Regions from separate parts of the Lysinibacillus sp. Y5S-8 genome, predicted to be linked through region 3. Evidence: riboswitches for the same ligand, from Rfam matches in the RefSeq annotation. Region 3 holds a riboswitch; each other region holds the start of a gene.
What was found. Region 3 has a riboswitch for cobalamin ahead of V6670_RS11580 (hypothetical protein). Riboswitches for the same ligand answer to the same signal wherever they lie in the genome.
Positions count from the first base shown of each region.

Region 1: linked by a shared signal. The riboswitch ahead of V6670_RS02680 (ABC transporter substrate-binding protein) and the one ahead of V6670_RS11580 (hypothetical protein) in region 3 are both predicted to bind cobalamin.
Region 2: linked by a shared signal. The riboswitch ahead of V6670_RS20165 (iron chelate uptake ABC transporter family permease subunit) and the one ahead of V6670_RS11580 (hypothetical protein) in region 3 are both predicted to bind cobalamin.
Region 4: linked by a shared signal. The riboswitch ahead of V6670_RS13670 ((2Fe-2S) ferredoxin domain-containing protein) and the one ahead of V6670_RS11580 (hypothetical protein) in region 3 are both predicted to bind cobalamin.

Region 1 covers NZ_CP145889.1:562,098-566,810, forward strand. Annotated here, with positions in the region: gene V6670_RS02670 (long-chain-fatty-acid--CoA ligase) at 1-744, shown strand, start outside; gene V6670_RS02675 (acyl-CoA dehydrogenase family protein) at 746-2,413, shown strand; cobalamin riboswitch at 2,471-2,653, shown strand; gene V6670_RS02680 (ABC transporter substrate-binding protein) at 2,798-3,769, shown strand; gene V6670_RS02685 (iron ABC transporter permease) at 3,766-4,713, shown strand, end outside.
Region 2 covers NZ_CP145889.1:4,119,778-4,124,490, forward strand. Annotated here, with positions in the region: gene V6670_RS20145 (TetR family transcriptional regulator) at 1-467, shown strand, start outside; gene V6670_RS20150 (SMR family transporter) at 539-892, shown strand; gene V6670_RS20155 (SMR family transporter) at 892-1,206, shown strand; gene V6670_RS20160 (heme ABC transporter ATP-binding protein) at 1,489-2,280, opposite strand; gene V6670_RS20165 (iron chelate uptake ABC transporter family permease subunit) at 2,286-3,332, opposite strand; cobalamin riboswitch at 3,477-3,665, opposite strand; gene V6670_RS20170 (YdhK family protein) at 3,978-4,547, shown strand; gene V6670_RS20175 (response regulator transcription factor) at 4,589-4,713, opposite strand, start outside.
Region 3 covers NZ_CP145889.1:2,380,359-2,385,071, forward strand. Annotated here, with positions in the region: gene V6670_RS11570 (enoyl-CoA hydratase-related protein) at 1-700, shown strand, start outside; gene V6670_RS11575 (enoyl-CoA hydratase/isomerase family protein) at 715-1,779, shown strand; cobalamin riboswitch at 1,915-2,103, shown strand; gene V6670_RS11580 (hypothetical protein) at 2,552-3,187, shown strand; cobalamin riboswitch at 3,471-3,649, shown strand; gene V6670_RS11585 (glutaredoxin) at 3,763-3,987, shown strand; gene nrdI (class Ib ribonucleoside-diphosphate reductase assembly flavoprotein NrdI) at 3,984-4,343, shown strand; gene nrdE (class 1b ribonucleoside-diphosphate reductase subunit alpha) at 4,340-4,713, shown strand, end outside.
Region 4 covers NZ_CP145889.1:2,814,066-2,818,778, reverse strand. Annotated here, with positions in the region: gene cbiQ (cobalt ECF transporter T component CbiQ) at 1-342, opposite strand, end outside; gene V6670_RS13680 (energy-coupling factor ABC transporter substrate-binding protein) at 348-620, opposite strand; gene V6670_RS13675 (energy-coupling factor ABC transporter permease) at 624-1,370, opposite strand; cobalamin riboswitch at 1,513-1,698, opposite strand; cobalamin riboswitch at 1,956-2,138, shown strand; gene V6670_RS13670 ((2Fe-2S) ferredoxin domain-containing protein) at 2,285-2,656, shown strand; gene cobJ (precorrin-3B C(17)-methyltransferase) at 2,661-4,328, shown strand; gene V6670_RS13660 (sirohydrochlorin chelatase) at 4,343-4,713, shown strand, end outside.

The sequences.
Region 1 (4,713 bases), 1.8 Mb from region 3:
TTATTAACAGCACAGATGCCAAGGCTACAAACGGCTGATTTGTCTTCCATGAAGTGGTGGGTATATGGTGGAGCACCATTATCTCAAAATGAGGTTCGCTTCATTCAACAGGCATTTCGAACAACTAATTTAACCTGTGTTTATGGATTAACAGAGGCGGGTCCGAGTGGCTCATTGTTATTTGGCAAGGAGCATGAAACGAAGGCTGGGAGTATTGGTCAACGGGCGCCACTTGGCACAGAGCTTCGTATTGTCAATGACAATGGAGAAGATGTAAATGTGGGCGAAGTAGGAGAAATTGTCTTATTTGGTGAGGGTAATATGCTTGGCTACTACAAGGATGAAATAGCAACCAAGGCTGCTTACATTGATGGGTGGTTAAAAACAGGAGATCTGGCTCGGATGGATGAGGACGGCTTTATTTGGATTGTGGATCGCAAAAAAGATGTCATTATTTCAGGTGGTGTCAACATTTATCCGAAGGAAATTGAAGATTGCCTATTAAGCTTTGAAGGGATATTTGAAGTTGCTGTCATCGGTATACCACATCCGCAATGGGGGGAAACCGTGAAGGCTGTATATGCTACGAAACAAGACATAGATGAGGATGCGTTGAAAGCTTATTTAGAGGAAAGGCTTGCGAAGTATAAACTACCACGTATTTTCGAAAAAGTGGAAGCGCTACCACGCAATGCTTCAGGCAAAATTTTAAAACAATCCTTGAAAGGACAAGAGGTGAGATAGCATGAAGGTTTTACAGCAGGAAGAAATGCGTGCAACAAACTTTTTTACAGAGGAAGAAACCCTTCAAAAAGTGTTAGAAATGATGTTAGATAAAGAGTTTTTGTCTTATGCACATAGAGAACTAACAGATTTCGGTGAGTTATGTGCAGGTGATATTGACGTAAGGGCAAAACATACAGATCGGCAGGGAGAGCCCCGCCTCCAACGGTATAATGCTTATGGAGAAGAGGTATCAGAGGTTTGGGTGAATGACGGCTACAAAAAAACAATTGAAGAGACATATAATACGGGAATAGTTGGCTACGTGCACAAAGAAATTCCACAGTTAGGTCACAAAGGGAATTATGTCTATAGCTTTGCACAAGGTTATTTACTATCTCATGCAGAGCCTGGTTTTTATTGTCCCGTTACTTTGACGATGGCTACGGCTTATCTATTAGATCATTATGCTGATGAGGATGTAAAGCAGCGTTTCTTGCCACATGTTTGTGCAACAGGAGAGACGGAGCTATACGAAGGGGCAACATTTTTAACTGAACGTCAAGGAGGGTCAGACGTTGGGGCGAATGTTGTGGAGGCCAGAAAAGTAGGCAATGAGTACCGTCTCTATGGAGAAAAATACTTCGCATCCAATGCAGGTATGTGTGGCGTAGCAATGGTGTTGGCACGTTTAGAAGGCGCACAAGCAGGCTCTAAAGGGTTAACGTTATTTGCAGTTCCATGGAATAATGAAGATGGTACGGCTAATCATCTTCGTATTCGTCGATTGAAAGATAAATTAGGCGTTCGAGCAGTCCCATCGGGCGAGGTAGAGTTTGATGGTGCCCTTGCTTATATTGTAGGGGAACAAAATAAAGGGATTTATTACATGCTAGAAGCACTAAATCTTTCAAGAATTTGTAATGCAGTAGCATCGATTGGTATTATGCGTCGAGGCTTTTTAGAGGCAAAGCATTATGTGAGCAATCGATATGCATTTGGCAAGCCCTTAACACAATACCCAATGATCCAGGATACACTAGGGAAGTTTGCTGCTAAGCTGCATGTGGAAGTAGCGACAGTATTTGATCTTATTCAATTATACGATAAAGTGACAAGTGGGCAGGGAACACAACAAGATCTCATTATGAATCGTTTATATATTGCCATTATGAAAAAGGAAACGGCAGAGCAAGCCGTTCATTATGCTAGTGAAGCGATTGAATTACATGGTGGTAATGGCTATATTGAAGACTTTGTGACACCACGCTTACTAAGGGATGCACAAGTATTGACGGTATGGGAGGGAACGGCAAATATTTTGGCCTTAGAAATTATTCGTTTAGTGGATAAGTTCCATGCACATGAACTGTTTGTCCGTGAAATGGAGACAAGGCTAGAGAAGCTGGCGGATAGTCCACTAGTGCGAATTGTGGAAGAGCAGTTGGTAAGTCTTGCGGCTACATTACAAATTTTTAGCGCTTTAGATGAAGCAACTAAAACTTTCGAAGCAAAAGATATAGCGAAAAAGATGGCCCATCTTTATGAAAGTGTTGTAGCGGTTGAATGGGCACAAAAATTTGGCGGAAAGTACGAAAAGCTAGCGGATATCTATTTAGAGCAAACGTGGTCATTGCGACAAATAGGTGCACAAATGAAAACCGTACAATATTTTTCTGAAATTGTATAATTGCCAAGGAGTCGTCTGGAATGGAGGCGACTTCTTTTATTTTCATGTATAATGAAATCAACTGAATATTATAAAGGTTCTTTACTTAAGTAAAGTGAAAAGGGAAGTCGGTGTAATTCCGATGCGGTCCCGCCACTGTAAGTGTGAGTTTTTTCAAATAATGCCACTGAAGATTTCGGGAAGGCTTGAAAAACGCAATAAGCACGAGCCAGGAGACCTGCCTTTATAGTATAGACATGACAGCCTACGAGGATAGGGTGGTGGATTTTGTATCAGTTTTTTGGTGCGATTTTGACCCCTCATCATTCGAAGATGAGGGGTCTTATTTTGATGGAGAAAATATTTCTAACCAATTGACGCACGGATCAACAAAGGAGGATTCACATGAAGAAATTTTGGAAAATAGGATTATCAGCATTTTTAGCAGTAGGTTTGTTAGCTGCATGCGGGCAAGAAGCCAAAAATGACAAGCCAGTAGCTACGGAGCAGCAAACACAGCAAGAGACTCCACAGGTGGATGAAGCAACATTCCCAATGACCATAACAGATGCCATTGGCAAGGATATTACACTTGAAGCACCGCCTGAAAAAATTGTTTCTCTTATTCCAAGTAACACAGAGATATTATTTGAACTTGGTTTAAATGATGAAATAGTTGGGGTGACAGACAATGATGATTATCCACCAGAAGTCGCTGAAAAGGATAAAGTTGGGGGCATGGAGTACAATATTGAAAAAATTATTGCCTTAAAGCCAGATATCGTGTTTTCACATGAATCTAGCATGTCCCTTTCAGAAGCGGCGATTGAACAGCTTGAGTCAGCAGGTTTGAAAGTATTTGTCGTAAAAAATGCACAAGATTTTAATGAAACTTACACAACGATTGAGCTGCTTGGTCGTGCAACAGGGAAATTACCAGAGGCTGAAAAAATCGTTGCTAATATGAAGGAAAAAGTGGAAGATGTTCTGACAAAAGTAAAGGATGTTGAACCAAAAAAAGTGCTGGTCGAAGCATCGGATGAACCTACTATTTATACGGCGGGTAATGGCACATTTATGAATGCTATGCTGGAGATGATTCATGCAGAAAACGTAGCGGCAGATGCGAAGGATTGGTATGAAATTAGTTCAGAACAAATTATTGCGAAAAACCCAGATGTCATCGTTGTGACATATCATTATGTACCAGATATTTTAACAAAAATACCACAACGTGCTGGTTTCGATACTGTTAATGCCGTGAAAAATAAGGCAATCGTTCAAGTAGATGAAAGCACAACAAGTCGTCAAGGTCCCCGTTTAGGAGAAGGTCTTGAAGAATTAGCAAAAGCTATTTATCCAGAGGTATTTAAGTGAAAAAAATAGCACTAGCCTATGTACTAACATGTACGCTTCTTGTCATTAGTATCTGGTGTGGCGTAGCGATAGGCTCAGTTCATATTCCGTTAGAAGTTTTATGGAATCAAGCAGTTGATGAAACGGCTGCTAATATCTTTTGGAAAATCCGTCTGCCACGCGTGTTGTTAGCGGGACTAGTGGGAGCTTCTCTGGCCATTGCTGGAGCAGCTTTCCAAGGGTTGTTAAAAAATCCATTGGCAGATCCATATACATTAGGCGTTTCATCGGGGGCATCTGTTGGTGCTGTTATTACGATCTTTTTTAGTATATCTATACCGGTCGTAGGCTTGTATGCCCTACCCACTTTTAGTATGATAGGCGCAATCATCACAATGGTAGTGGTCATGAGCTTTGCTAGAATGGTAGACCGTTCATTGAAGATGGAAACGTTAATTTTAACAGGTGTTATTTTTAGCTCATTTCTAGGCTCTCTCATTTCATTAATGATTGCTTTATCTGGAGAAGAGCTACGCCAAGTAATTGGCTGGTTACTAGGTTCTGTGTCAATGCGTGGATGGCCATATGTCCAAATGATCACGCCATTTGTTATTATTGGTTCCATTATGCTTTGGACGCAAAGACGAGAGCTAAATGTTTTGTTATATGGTGAAGAGCGCGCGAAGCATTTAGGTGTCAATGTGAAACGTAGTAAGTATTTGATTTTAGCGGGTGGCTCCATGTTAACGGGAGCTGCTGTAGCGGTTTCTGGCACAATTGGCTTTGTAGGATTAGTTGTACCGCATATGACAAGGATGATTTGGGGTTCCGACCACCGCCATTTATTGCCATTATCGTTTTTCAATGGCGCAACTTTACTCATTGTTTGCGATTTAGTAGCACGGACAATTATTGTGCCAAGAGAGCTGCCTATCGGTGTTATTACAGCGTTTATTGGTGCACCT
Region 2 (4,713 bases), 1.7 Mb from region 3:
CATTTTATCTCTACTTCCCATCACGCCTTTCTGTCATGCCAGCTATTGCAAAAAATATGGTAGAAAGAATTATTACTACCGTAGATGAAGGTGTTTCAGATCATAAGCCTTTTGATCAGCAACTTGAAGAGGTTGTTGAAATCATTTTCTCGATCACAAAGGAATATGGTGATATCGTTGCACTCATTTATGCTGGAATTGCACAAACAGAGCATTTAAAAGAATGGGAAAGCATTTATGCACCATACTATGATTGGATGAGTAATTTCTTATTAACGGCTCAACAACAAGGCATCATTCGAGATTCAATTAATCCATCACGGTCAGCAAAGCTTATTATTGGTCTAATTGAATCTGCCGCAGAACAAGTTTATTTGTTTGATGACAGCAAGGATGAAACGATGACACTGCTTAAGCTTGAACTTCTAGACTTTTTATATCATGCACTTGGCCTACGTCACGCGTAAGTGACGTTCTCTTTTATCCACAAAATGACTGAACGTCAGTCATTAATTCTATCAATGAAAGGATTTTAATTATGCAAAAAGAATGGTTATATGTCGGTCTAACAAGTTTATTTGAGTTGTTTTGGATATTTGGTTTTAATGTAGCAAGTTCCTGGTGGCATTGGATTATTATTGTGTCTATAATTGCTATCGATTTTCACTTCTTATCAAAAGCTTGTGAAAACCTACCTACTGGTACCGTATACGCTATTTTCGCTGGTGCAGGTGCAATTGGCACTACGTTAATGGACATTTTTATTTTCGATGGAGAGTTTAATGCGATTAAAGGTATTTTCATGTTTATTTTAATATCGGGCGTTATTGGATTAAAATTAGCGGATAACGCACCAACAGATCACGATAAAAAGAAAGGAGTGAATGCATAATGGGTTGGGTATATATTTTATTAGCAGCAATAGCCGAAATTATAGGTGTTATTGGATTACGCTTTTATAGTCAAAATAAAACGATACGAAATTTATTATTATATGTCGGTGGCTTTGGATTATCATTTGCCCTTTTATATGCTTCCTTCAATTATTTACAGCTAAGCATTGCCTATGTTGTCTGGGTAGGTATTGGTACTGTCGGTGCAGTGCTTGTCAATATCATTTTCTTTGGTGAATCCAAAAATCTACCACGAATTATCAGTATCATCGCTATTATCATAGGTGTAGCAGGGTTAAAGGCCGTATCTTAATTAAACTACAATCAAAGGACATCCTTCTAATATCGAGGAATGTCCTTTGTCATTTAAACCATTGAGTATATCTTTGAACCTGTTACATTTTTATAATTAAACAGATACACTGCGGTCATTACTCTAGCTAATGAAAAATCCGTCTCCTGTATAAACATTGACTATTTTTCTAACTAAGAAACATAAAAACTCTTCCTGATATGACTGTTTCCTATGCCATGTATATTCGTAAATGCTACTTTCATAATGAATATATTATGTAAAATAGTTGTCCTTACTTTTTTAAACTTGACTGACCTTCTTTGCGAATTGATCAGGAACATACGTGAGGTATGGTTTACCAGTCAAGGAATGTGTTTGAATATCAGCAAAAACACCAAATACTTCTTGTAACAATGCTGGTGTTAGCACTTCCTCCGGTGTCCCATGACACACGATTCGACCTTGCTGCAACACGTAAATTTGATCACAGTACATTGCCGCAATATTCAAGTCATGTAAAGCCGCAACTACTGTTAAATGTAAGGTTTGAATTAAGTCCATAAGCTGAAGTTGATGTTGGATATCTAAATGATTCGTTGGCTCATCTAATATAAGCACTTGTGCTTGCTGTGCTAGTGCTCGTGCAACCATTACACGTTTTTTCTCTCCACCTGAAAGGGAGCTAAAGCTTCGTTTTTCTAAATGAGCTATACCTGTTTGCTTCAAAGCATCTTTAACAATTTGAAAATCTTGCTCTTGATCTAGCTCTAACAGTTTTTTATGTGGCGTTCTCCCCATGCTAACTAAATCATGTACAGTGAAATCAAATAAAACAGGTGTATCTTGACTAACAACAGCTAAATTCTTCGCAATTGCTTTACTAGATTGCTTTAAAATATCATGCTCATTTAATAATACCGTCCCGCTTTCAGGTTTTAGAAGACGATACATATTTTTTAGCAATGTTGATTTGCCACTACCATTAGGGCCAATTAACCCAACAAACTGCTTTTTCTTTATTTGAATACTTACTTCATGTAGTATACGTTGATCGTTAATGGAGAATGATACTTGCTTTGCTTCTAATGTCATATAAGTTAATCTCCTTCACCGAAAGAATAATTATTGCGACGGAGTAGCCAAATGAAAAATGGACCTCCACAAAAGGCTGTAATAATACCAATTGGCATTTCCTGAGGAGCAATGATAATTCGAGCAAAGGCATCAGCCCACACTAAGAAAATCCCCCCTATTAAAGCACTAATCGGTATCACATATTTATAGTTAGATCCCACAATTAAACGTACTATATGAGGGATAATTAGACCTACAAAACCAATAGAGCCACTGACTGCCACCAGTACACCTGTTAACAGGGAGACAAGTAATATAAGCTGAATCCGAAATTGCTGAAGATTAACGCCTAACGTCACTGCCGCTTCTTCCCCAAGTAAAAGTAAATTTAAATTTCGATAGTGTAGCCAGAGAAGCCCAAATACGACAAAAAATATGGAAGCTGGAATGATAATATTATTCCATTTAGCTCCTGCTAGACTACCTAGCATCCAAAACATAACAGCCTTTAAAGCCCCCTCTTGCTTTGACATCATTAAAATAAAATTAGAAATGGCCGTTAAAATAAAGGAAACAGCCATACCTGCCAATAACAGACGAAAAATAGAAACCCGTCCCCCAACACGAGATAAGAAAAACACCAGTGCAATGGCAAGTAATGATCCTAGAAAGGCTGATATTGAAAGCGCGTAAATACCTAAAAATGAAAAGGCTCCTAAAATAATCACAGATGTCGCTCCGACGGCTGCCCCTGAAGAAATCCCTAAAATATACGGGTCAGCAATGGAATTTCGCACAAGTGCCTGAATGGCTGCCCCCGCAATGGCTAATCCAGCACCAACAATAGCAGCCAATAAAACACGAGGTGCTCTTATTTGCCAAATGATAATTTCCTGTGAGCGACTCCAATCCTGCTCTATGGCATTTTGTATAAAGGGGATTTTAGAAAGAATAACTTTCCATACATACAATGGCGTAACTGATACAGAGCCGACCATGACTGCAAAGGTCATAGAAACAATTAATACGAAGAAAAGGATTAAGGAAAAAAATATAAACTTTTTATTCATCCGTTCTAAACTCCTACTGAATATTGATGAATGAAGCAATAAAAAAAGGTATTCCATACGCAACTACGCATAGAAATACCCTAGAATAAACAAAGTCAGAAAAAATCCAGCTATTGTCCGTAATTGCTTGCATCCTCGTGGGCATTACAGGTATTACTAACTGGCAGGTCTCCTGGCTTCGATTCAACACCCTATAATTGCCTTCCCATTCTTCCACAGTGGCAAATAATATTATAGGACTCCTCGTTACAGTTGCGGGACAGCGTCGGACTTACACCGACTTCCCTTTTAAGTGACATTATAAAATGGCACACCAATAGTACTTGAATTTATAAAATTGTGACGATTCTATCATACATTTTTATAGATTGTTAGTCTACATGGAATTTTATTTCTAAGGAAGAACAATATATAAGCTGTCTCTTCGCAGTTTTGAGCACAATAGCTATTTGCTCGTTATAAATTGGCTATCTATTACTTAATAGTTTTGGCATGGGAGGATACCCTACCACATATTAGCCACTTTTCCTATCACATACATCAACAACATTTCGTTCTCTTCATTCATGTCAAAAAGTGATTGACATCCATCATTTCTGCACATTTGTTTGCTACAGTAAGGGAAAATAGTGAGGAGGATATTACATGATATTTAAAAGAAAATGGTCTACTGGACTTCTAGCAGTAACGGCCTTAATTAGTTTAGCAGCTTGTGCGGAGGAGCAAACGAAGCCTGCATCTACTTCCAATAACACCGCTGAAGAAATGGATCATTCTACGATGAACCACTCAAGCTCAGGTGAAGTACCACCCACATTAAAAAACGCGGATAATCCGAAGTTTTCTGTTGGAAGTAACGTGATTATTACGGATGGACATATGGACGGTATGAGAGGTGCCGAAGCAACAATAATAGGTGCCTATAACACAACTGCCTATGTTATTTCCTATGAGCCAACTTCCGGTGGAAAACGTGTAGAAAATCATAAGTGGGTGATTCATGAAGAATTGATTGATCCAGAAGAAGCACCACTAGCTCCTGGCACAAAAGTAAAAACGGACGCAGCGCATATGGAAGGTATGGAAAATGCGACTGTCCGTATTGAGGAGGCTATCCAAACGACTGTTTATATGGTTGATTACACTTCGACCACAAATGGTGAAGCTGTTAAAAATCATAAATGGGTGACAGAAGAAGAATTAACCTCAAAATAATATAAACAACCTCTTCCAGCATTTCTGGCAGAGGTTGTTTTCTAGCTTTTGTGTTGTAATGATTTTCTATCAATTGACTTATGCCATTTATAGCCGATACCCCATACTGTTTGCAAGTAATCATCCACAGGGAAACCGCTTTTTCTTAATTTTTCTCGTAAATTAC
Region 3 (4,713 bases):
AGCTTCTATTGAAGATCTTCGTGTCATTTTTAAAGAATTAGCTGAGGATGAAGAGACGAGAGCCATCATTGTGACCGGCTCTGGACGATTTTTTGCTGCGGGAGCAGATATAAAGGAATTTGTTGCTGCCTTTGGGCAACAGGATAGAGCATTACAAATGGCTGAAGCAGGCCAAGCGCTATGTGATGAAATTGAAGCCATGAAAAAGCCTGTTATTGCTGCTATTAATGGGCCAGCCCTTGGAGGAGGACTAGAGCTAGCGTTAGGCTGTCATTTCAGGATTGCTTCAAGTAATGCCATTGTTGGTTTACCAGAATTAAAGCTTGGCTTACTGCCGACATTCGGAGGCACTCAACGACTGAGCAGAATAACAACGCAAGCAAAGGCTCTACAATTAATTTTAACAAGCAAGCAATTAAGTGCTGACGAAGCACTACAATTAGGTATTATTCAAGTGGTGACGGAGCCAGATGAGCTTCTGCCAACTGCCAAAGCCCTTGCTCAGTCTTTTGTTGAGGGCAAAAGTATGACAAGTGTATCCCGTACAATTGAATGTATAATTCAAGGTGGGAAGGATCATCTCCAAAAAGGGCTGGAATTAGAACGAACACGCTTTGCTGAGTTATTTTTAACAGCGGATGCTAGAGAAGGCGTTCAAGCGTTTATTGACAAAAGACAGCCCAACTTTAAACATTCGTAAGGGAGGAAACTACTATGACAAATGAAGTAATATTTTCCGTCAGTGATGGTGGCGCAGCAAGCATTACGCTGAATCGTCCTCAAGCTTTAAACTCACTTTCTATAGAAATGCTAAAGCCCATTGGTGAGAAACTAAAGGAATGGCAGGAGAATGATCAAATACACTTGATAATTCTAAGAGGCGCTGGCGAAAAGGGCTTTTGTGCTGGGGGTGATATTAAAACACTCTATAAAGCTCGCTCCAGTCAGGAAGCTTTCCAAAATGCAGAAATCTTTTTTGAGGAAGAATATCAAATAGATAAGGCAATCTATCACTACCCAAAGCCTATCATTGCTTGCCTTGATGGCATTGTCATGGGAGGTGGGGTTGGTTTAACGTATGGGGCTAGCCACCGAATTGTTACAGAGCGAACAAAATGGGCTATGCCAGAAATGAATATTGGCTTCTTTCCTGATGTTGGGGCTGCCTATTTTCTAAATAAAGCGCCTGGCTATGTAGGATATTACTTAGCTTTAACAGCATCGATCATCCAAGCTGCGGATGTTCTCTTTGCTAATGGTGCAGATAGCTATATGACGAGCGATCATTTACACGCATTCCTCACACGCATTGAACAAACGGACTGGCATACAGTGGAGACTAGCACAGCTCTAAAGCAATTAATAGAGGACTATTCAAGTACACCAACAGCAAACAGTGAGCTTGCCAGTCTTCAAAATGAAATCGATCAACATTTCTCAAAACATACAGTGGAGAAGATAGTCGAATCCTTAGACAATGACCCAAGCAAATTTGCACAAGAAACAAAGCAGTTGCTTCTATCTAAATCTCCATCATCCTTAAAAATTACATTAAAGCAGCTGATAGATGCTCAACATAAAACGGTAGAAGAATGCTTTGCGACTGATTTAATTTTGGCAAAAAACTTTTTAAATCATGAGGATTTCTATGAAGGGGTTAGGTCTGTCGTCATTGATAAGGACCGAAATCCGCGGTATATCTATCAAACATTCGCTGATTTTACAGATGATATACTTGAAAAATTCTTTCAAGATAGTAGTGAAACCGTAAAGAAGTAAGAACAATGATATCTTCGCTCAATAAATGCTGAAACCATCTACTTGTTAAGAGGTAGGTGGTTTCTTAAGTGTTTTTCTATAGATTTTCATAGGGTTTTGTCAGAGAAAGTAGAATGGTATGTTATACTATAAAAAACGGAATAAAAGGATAAAGGTACAAATTCAATAGAATTTGTTTAAAAGGGAAGAACGGTGAAAAACCGTCGCTGTCCCGCAACTGTAATTAGGAGCACATTTTAAAAACCACTGTTATGTAAGTAATGGGAAGGGAAAAATGTGTGATGATCATAAGCCAGGAGACCTGCCTTTATCTAGTACAGCCAAAACCTACGCGGATAGGGGGTGTTGAGTGTGACGAATTACCTTCATCATACTCATAGTGCGACAACCAAAAAAAGAGTCTCTATTCAATATAGACGACTTATTTTATATTGGTTGAAGAACTATGAAGTATATCAGTCATAGCTAGCATCTTACCATTAGGGCAAGATGTTTTTTTTATGAATAAATAGGGGTGAACAAGATGACATCACATTCAATTTCATTGTTAAAGCAGCAAATTATGAACAACCTTTCTGGTGAGCATATTAGGCCATTATAGCTTTATATTAGGAAGTTAATAGAAGAAAACCCAAATGATTATACATCTATTAATGATGCCTATTTAACGATCAAGCTTGAATTAGTCGAGACATGTCATGATAGTAGATAAAAAATCTGAAGTGAAGTGAATAATTAAATGGAATGCAAAATGAACAAATCTGAAGACATAATGGACAACATAGATATGAATCAAAAAGTTTTATATAGAAAATTGGATCATTTTGAAATGGAAAGAGGCTTAGTATTAGAAAGTTTAGACATTTTTCTAAGGTGGAATCAACAAACACAATACCTTTCCGAAGACAAGCTTCAAAAGCTTTGGATGAAACTGGTAAGGAAGTATAAATTCTCTCTCGATGAATGGGAAAGAACTGCTAGTCGTACAAATATCCATGCTTATCTAGTGAAGGAGCAAGGGCATGGGTTACAAAAGTTGATGCGCTTTTACAAAGATCGACACGGCATAAAATGGTTGGAAAATGCATTTCATTATGGAATGTTATTGCTCATTGAAGTTGGAAAAATGCCTGGATTAGAAATGTTTTTCCTAACAAATTTAATATGTTACAAATGGGAAAAGGATTATTTAGAGGATGCAGATGTTCAACAGTTTTTTTGTCATTCAATAAATGGTAAAGTGAAGGAGGTCTATGAAAGTTTCAGGGCTTTCAATCAAGAACAGAATCTGTTAACCGCAACTACACTCTATAAACTTTTATCAAAATATAATCCTCATTTTCAAGTGAATTCGGCAGCAACGCCTGAATTTTATAAGGAATTGTCCTTATTTGTCGAAATCGAGTAATCCATACGTTCGACATGTCAAACAGTCTATTATTCTTTAGAATATAGGCTGTTTCTATGTGAAATACGCTAGTATATTTAATGCTCATAGATCCGTAGTAACAAAAAATCTCGTACATAGTTTAGATACACAATGAATTAAGATATAAGTAATAGATGGTGAAATTCCTTCGAAAGTTATGATCGAAAATAATGAATAATCAAAAAATAAAGAAGTTTAGAATCTAGATTTACTTTTTATATGAAGGATGGTACACTTAAAACTATTGAACAACAACTATATATTGTGTTCGTTTTATATAGGTGCTACTATATGTAGTTTAAAAGGGAAGTTCGGTACAATTCCGACGCTGTCCCCGCAACTGTGAAGCTGACAATGATTACAACCACTGTGCATTCGCATGGGAAGGGAATCAGAGGATGAAGCAAAGCCAGGAGACCTGCCTCTATAAAACAATTAATCATTTCTTCGGGGATTAAGAGATGGGAACGTCAGTATTTTTGGTATGGTAACGTTTCCATTTAGCTATCTCTCTAGAGGAGATAGCTTTTTATTATATGAAAAGAGGGATTTCTATGAAACTTTATACGAAAACAATCTGTCCAAAATGCCTTTGGGTAAAATCTGAATTACAACGTGCAGGACTTGAGGCAGAAATTGTCAACATTGATCACGATGAACAAGCTAAACAAACAATAATCGATGCAGGCTTTTTAAGTGTGCCTGTTTTAGAAATGAATAATACATTTATAGGAGATGTTAAGGACATAGTTTCTCATATTGAGATGATTGTTCTATGATCGTTTACGCAAGTCGTACAGGAAATGTCCGGAATATTGTTTCCAAATTAAGGGCAGAGTCTGTTGAGCTCTCTGAGGAATTACAATTGAATAAGCCTTATCTTTTAATTACTTATACTGATGGCTTAGGCGATATCCCTGCAAAAGTGGAACGTTTTTTAGAAAAAAACAGAGATTTTTGTAAAGGTGTAGTTGCCAGTGGCAATAGTAACTTTGGGCACAACGTATTTGGGGCTGCTGGCGAGAAAATCGCTGCTACCTATCATGTACCCTTAGTGAGAAAATTAGATTTACGAGGAAATCAAACAGATTATGAAGCCATACAAACGTTTTATGAAACGAGGGTAATAAGATGAAAACCTATTTAAAGCTAAATAATGACGTACTGAATCGTTATAGTTCAACTGGGCTACTCGAATTAGAAAAGGATCGTGAAGCTACACGCCGCTACTTTTTAGAGTATGTCAACGTGCGTTTACGTTACTTTATTGATATTGAAGAAAAAATACGTTATTTAGTTGATGAGGGCTACTACGAGAAAGCATTTATCGACATGTACGAAATAGAATTTATTAAGAAGTTGTACAAAAAAGCATATGATTATAATTTCCGCTTCCCATCCTTTATGAGTGCAAGTAAATTTTACGATAGCTATGCTATGAAAAGTCGTGATGGAGAAGAGATTTTAGAAAAATATGAGGACCGTATTGTCATTATCGCCTTGTA
Region 4 (4,713 bases), 430 kb from region 3:
TAGGGCACTTGCTTTTCCGATGAAAATTGTCCAATTCATCCACGTAAAAGACCACAGATGGGCAGGTAATACATGAGTTGCTGGTGTGATTGACAGCAAGATGGATACAAGACTTGTTAGTAAGAAAAATCCAGGTAGCAATAATAACTTAACATAGTAGGTAAGCGGAATTTTTGCACCTAAAATGATAAAAGCACTCATTACAAAAAATGTAATGAGTGAAAGTCGTTCATCTCTCATGATGAGCGTTGCGAGAAGTAGACCAATTGAAAATATCATTTTTTCTAGCGGATGAACGGACGCTAGCTTATTAAGATACGCATACTTATCAATGAGTAACATAATGGTTAACCTTCTTTATGCTTGCCGCGCATATAGCCGATGAAGTAGCCAATAAAACCAGCTCCAATAGCTGCCTGTAGCACGAATAATAAGCTTTCAATTTCACCACTTGGTGGCTCCCATAAGCTTTCAAACCACGGTTCATATTCTGCATTGATTTCGCCAATGGCTGCTTCTGCCTCTCCATCAGCACCACCAAATTCTGCACCTTTTTGTATAAACAATGGAATGATAGCTAACAGCACAACAATCGCTAATAGTAATAAATTTCGTTTCATCTACTAATGTGCCTCCTTTGTTGAGAAAACACGCAACATTTTTAATTCGCTGACATTGTACTTTTTCAAGAAATTCATCACAATGACCGTTAAAATTCCTTCACTCACCGCTAACGGAATTTGAGTTAAGGCAAAAATACCTGCGAACTTTGTAAACGATGCCATAAAGCCGCCAACCTCTGAAGGGAAGGCTAATGCTAACTGTACAGAAGTCACAACATATGTACCTAAGTCACCAAGCATCGCAGCAAAAAAAACAGCTAGTGAAAATGACAACCCTATTTTTTGAGCCCCTTTAAAGACAAAGTAAGCAATAAATGGGCCTACAATCGCCATAGAGAAGGCGTTCGCTCCTAAAGTGGTAATCCCACCATGTGCTAATAATAAAGATTGGAATAATAAAACAATCGTTCCGATGACACTCATAGCTAGAGGTCCGAATAAAACCGTTCCAAGTCCAACACCAGTTGGGTGGGAGCAACTACCTGTAACCGAAGGGATTTTTAACGCCGACAGCACAAAAGCAAAGGCTCCTGAAAGACCTAAAAGCATTTTGGTTTCAGGGTTTTCTTCAATCGTTTTGCGAATGGAGCGCAATCCTAGAATAATAAATGGGATAGAGATGACCCACCAAAAAATAGCCCATTCGATTGGTAAAAAACCTTCCATGATATGCATAGCAAAGGCACGTTTTGGCACGAGTAAAAAGGCCAATAAAAAATAACTAAGTTTCCACCATGAAAATTTCAACAGCTTTCCTCCTTACTAATAGATTTTTAGAATGTAGCGTGCGTAAATAAAAAAGCACTTCTCCGTTGTTGGAAAAGTGCATAGCTAAAAAAGCAAATAACATTCTCATCTGCTAAGCCGCACACCTATCCTCGTAGGCTGAAACGATCACATATTTTTCGGCAGGTCTCCTGGCTCTAGTTCAACACTTTATAGGTCTTCCCATCCGTTGGACAGTGACATGTTCTATAAAGCTCCCTAATACAGTGGCGGGACCGCGCCGGACTCAAACCGGCTTCCCTTTTAAGCAAAATGATAAGTATTTTACACCGAAAAAACATTAAGTTGTGAGATTTCACGACAAAGTGTAACATGATTTTCCATAAATATGCTATACTTTTTTTAAAAATATTTTCAATTGAAGGTCAATGGAGAAAATTCTGATAACTACTGAATTGTCATAAATAAGGAGATATTATAATTTTTATACCCGGTCTACACACAAAATTGATAAAATTGTCATAAATTTTTATAGAAATATTGAAATTTTAAAATAATGAGATATGATAGAGACAGTTTTCTATTCTATAAAGAAGATAATAAATTTCATATAAAACGTCGATAAGTGCTCGAATAACTCGAGATAATAGGGAAATTGGTGAAAATCCAATACAGCCCCCGCTACTGTAATAGCTGATGAAATCGCAAAGCCACTGGTGCAAACTTGGGAAGGCGCGATAGTAAAATGAAGCTTAAGTCAGGAAACCTGCTTATTTGATTGTGCATGCAAACTTTTCGGAGGGAGAAGTTGAAGCGAGAGCGAGTACCTGTATTTTATTTTATTCGTTTTTATTTGGCTTCTACAAAACCTTTACTCTCCGTAATTAGAGTAAAGGTTTTTCTTTTTCCAGAAAGCAAATGAGGGGAGACAGAAGATGACAACATGGAATTTAGAGGGGATGAAAACACATCTCTTTATTTGTAATGGTAGTAGCTGCATGAACAAAGGTGGGGAGGAAATTACCCTAGCTATTCGAGAAGAAATACAACAGCAAGCACTTGATCAAGAGATACATACAACAAGAACGCGCTGTAATGGACGATGCAAGGATGCTTGTGTGGTCATCGCCTATCCGCAAGGGAATTGGTATCGTGTACCATCAACAGAGCATGCTAGAACACTCGTACAAGATTTACATCATGAATCCTTATACAACGAACATGTCTTTACACTTCGTGAAGGTACATTACAGCGTACAGCACAAACGACAGCCATTAAAGGGATCGAAAAGGTGAAAGAGGGGTAACAACATGGCGCAAAAAGGAAAAATTTTCGTAGTGGGCTTTGGACCTGGAGACTTTAAGCATATTACGACACGGGCGGTAGAGGCATTACAACAAAGTGATATGATCATAGGCTACAAAACCTACGTGGAGTTGATTCAAGATTTAGTCAGTGCGAAGTCGATTGTCAGTACTGGAATGACCGAAGAGGTGTCCCGTGCGCAGGAAGCGGTTCGCCAAGCAGAGGCTGGAAGCATTGTCTCAGTCATTTCAAGTGGTGATGCGGGTGTCTATGGTATGGCGGGATTAGTGTATGAGGTATTGATTGAGCTAGGCTGGACAGAAGCAACGGGGATTGAGGTAGAAATTGTCCCTGGTATTTCTGCTATCAATTCATGTGCTAGCTTACTTGGTGCCCCGATTATGCATGATGCCTGTACGATTAGTTTAAGTGACCATCTAACACCATGGAATTTAATTGCCAAGCGCGTCGAGGCAGCCGCTATGGCGGATTTTGTAATCGCTTTATACAACCCAAAAAGCGGTCGCCGAACAAGACAAATTGTCGAAGCACAGCGCATTCTCTTAGAGTATCGTTCGCCTGACACACCAGTAGGACTTGTGAAAAGTGCTTACCGCGATCGTCAAGAAGTGACGATGACAACATTAGCCGAAATGCTGGAGCATGATATTGGAATGCTGACGACAGTCATTATTGGTAATTCGTCGACATTTTTCTATGACAATAAAATGATTACACCACGTGGCTATCAACGTAAATATACATTGGGTGAAGAAAAACAACCATTACGTCCACATCAACGTTTACGTGAAGAAAATGAACCTTGGGCAATGAACCAAGAGACAGGGACTGCACGACAAGACTTTACAGCAGATCCTAATGCAGGGCGTTTTAATAAACCCAGTGTAGCCGCTACGCCAAAGCCGAAAAAAACAGCACTTGAAATGGCTACAGCGGCACTCGCAATGGTGAAAGGAACAAGTGCAGTCAAAGTAACGCCGAAGCTTGTACAGCAAAAAATAGAATCAATTTTTGAATTAGCTGTAAGCCCAGGAGTGGTGAATAAGTTTTTCACACCTCAGCAAATGATGACGTTAGCAGAGGTCGTTGGGGAAGAGGGAACGATGGAATATACACCAGACCATCAAATCCATTTGAAAATCCCAACGACTGCCCCTGAACGTATTACGGAGAAACTACAGGAAGTAGGCTTTTTATTAGCGCCGATTGGTGATGTGCTATCCTTGAAGGCTTGTGATTTTTGCTATGGTGAAAAGGCCGATTCGATTCCTTATGCAGAAGAGATACAACAAAAATTAGGTGGTATGTCTTTGCCGAAAACATTAAATATCGGCTTTAACGGCTGTGGTATGGCCTGTTACAGGGCTGTATTTGATGATATTGGTATTGTCTATCGCAAAAGTAAATTTGATGTCTTTATTGGGGCGAAGCCAGTTGGTCGTACGGCCCATGCAGCACAGCCTGTTGTAGAAGGGTTGGAGCCTGAACAACTGATTCCACTAATTACAGATATTATTGAAGAATATAAAGCAAATGCCCACCCAAATGAACGTTTATTTAAATATTTTAAACGTGTGAAAAAGATATTGCATTTTACGTATCAAGATATGTCTTCCAAAATAAAAGTAGAGCCAGCTCCGTGCGGCGACTAGTAAGGAGAAAAGAGATGAAAGCTATTTTATTTGTCGGCCATGGGAGCCGTTTAGCAGCAGGAAATGATGAGGTACGTACATTTATTGAACAAATGACACCGCGTATTGATGCACAATTTTTAGTGGAAACATGTTTCCTAGAATTTGCTTCACCGAACATCGAAGAAGGCATTACGAATTGTGTGAAGAAAGGGGCTACAGAGGTTCATGTAATTCCGATTATTTTACTTCATGCAGGCCATTCAAAGCTGCATATTCCAGCAGAGATCGAGCATGCGCGTGAGCATTATCCGAACATTACATTTACCTATGGTCAAACCATTGGCATTCATGATGAAATATTTGCGATTTTACAAGATCGTCTAGCGGAAATTGGTTTTCATTC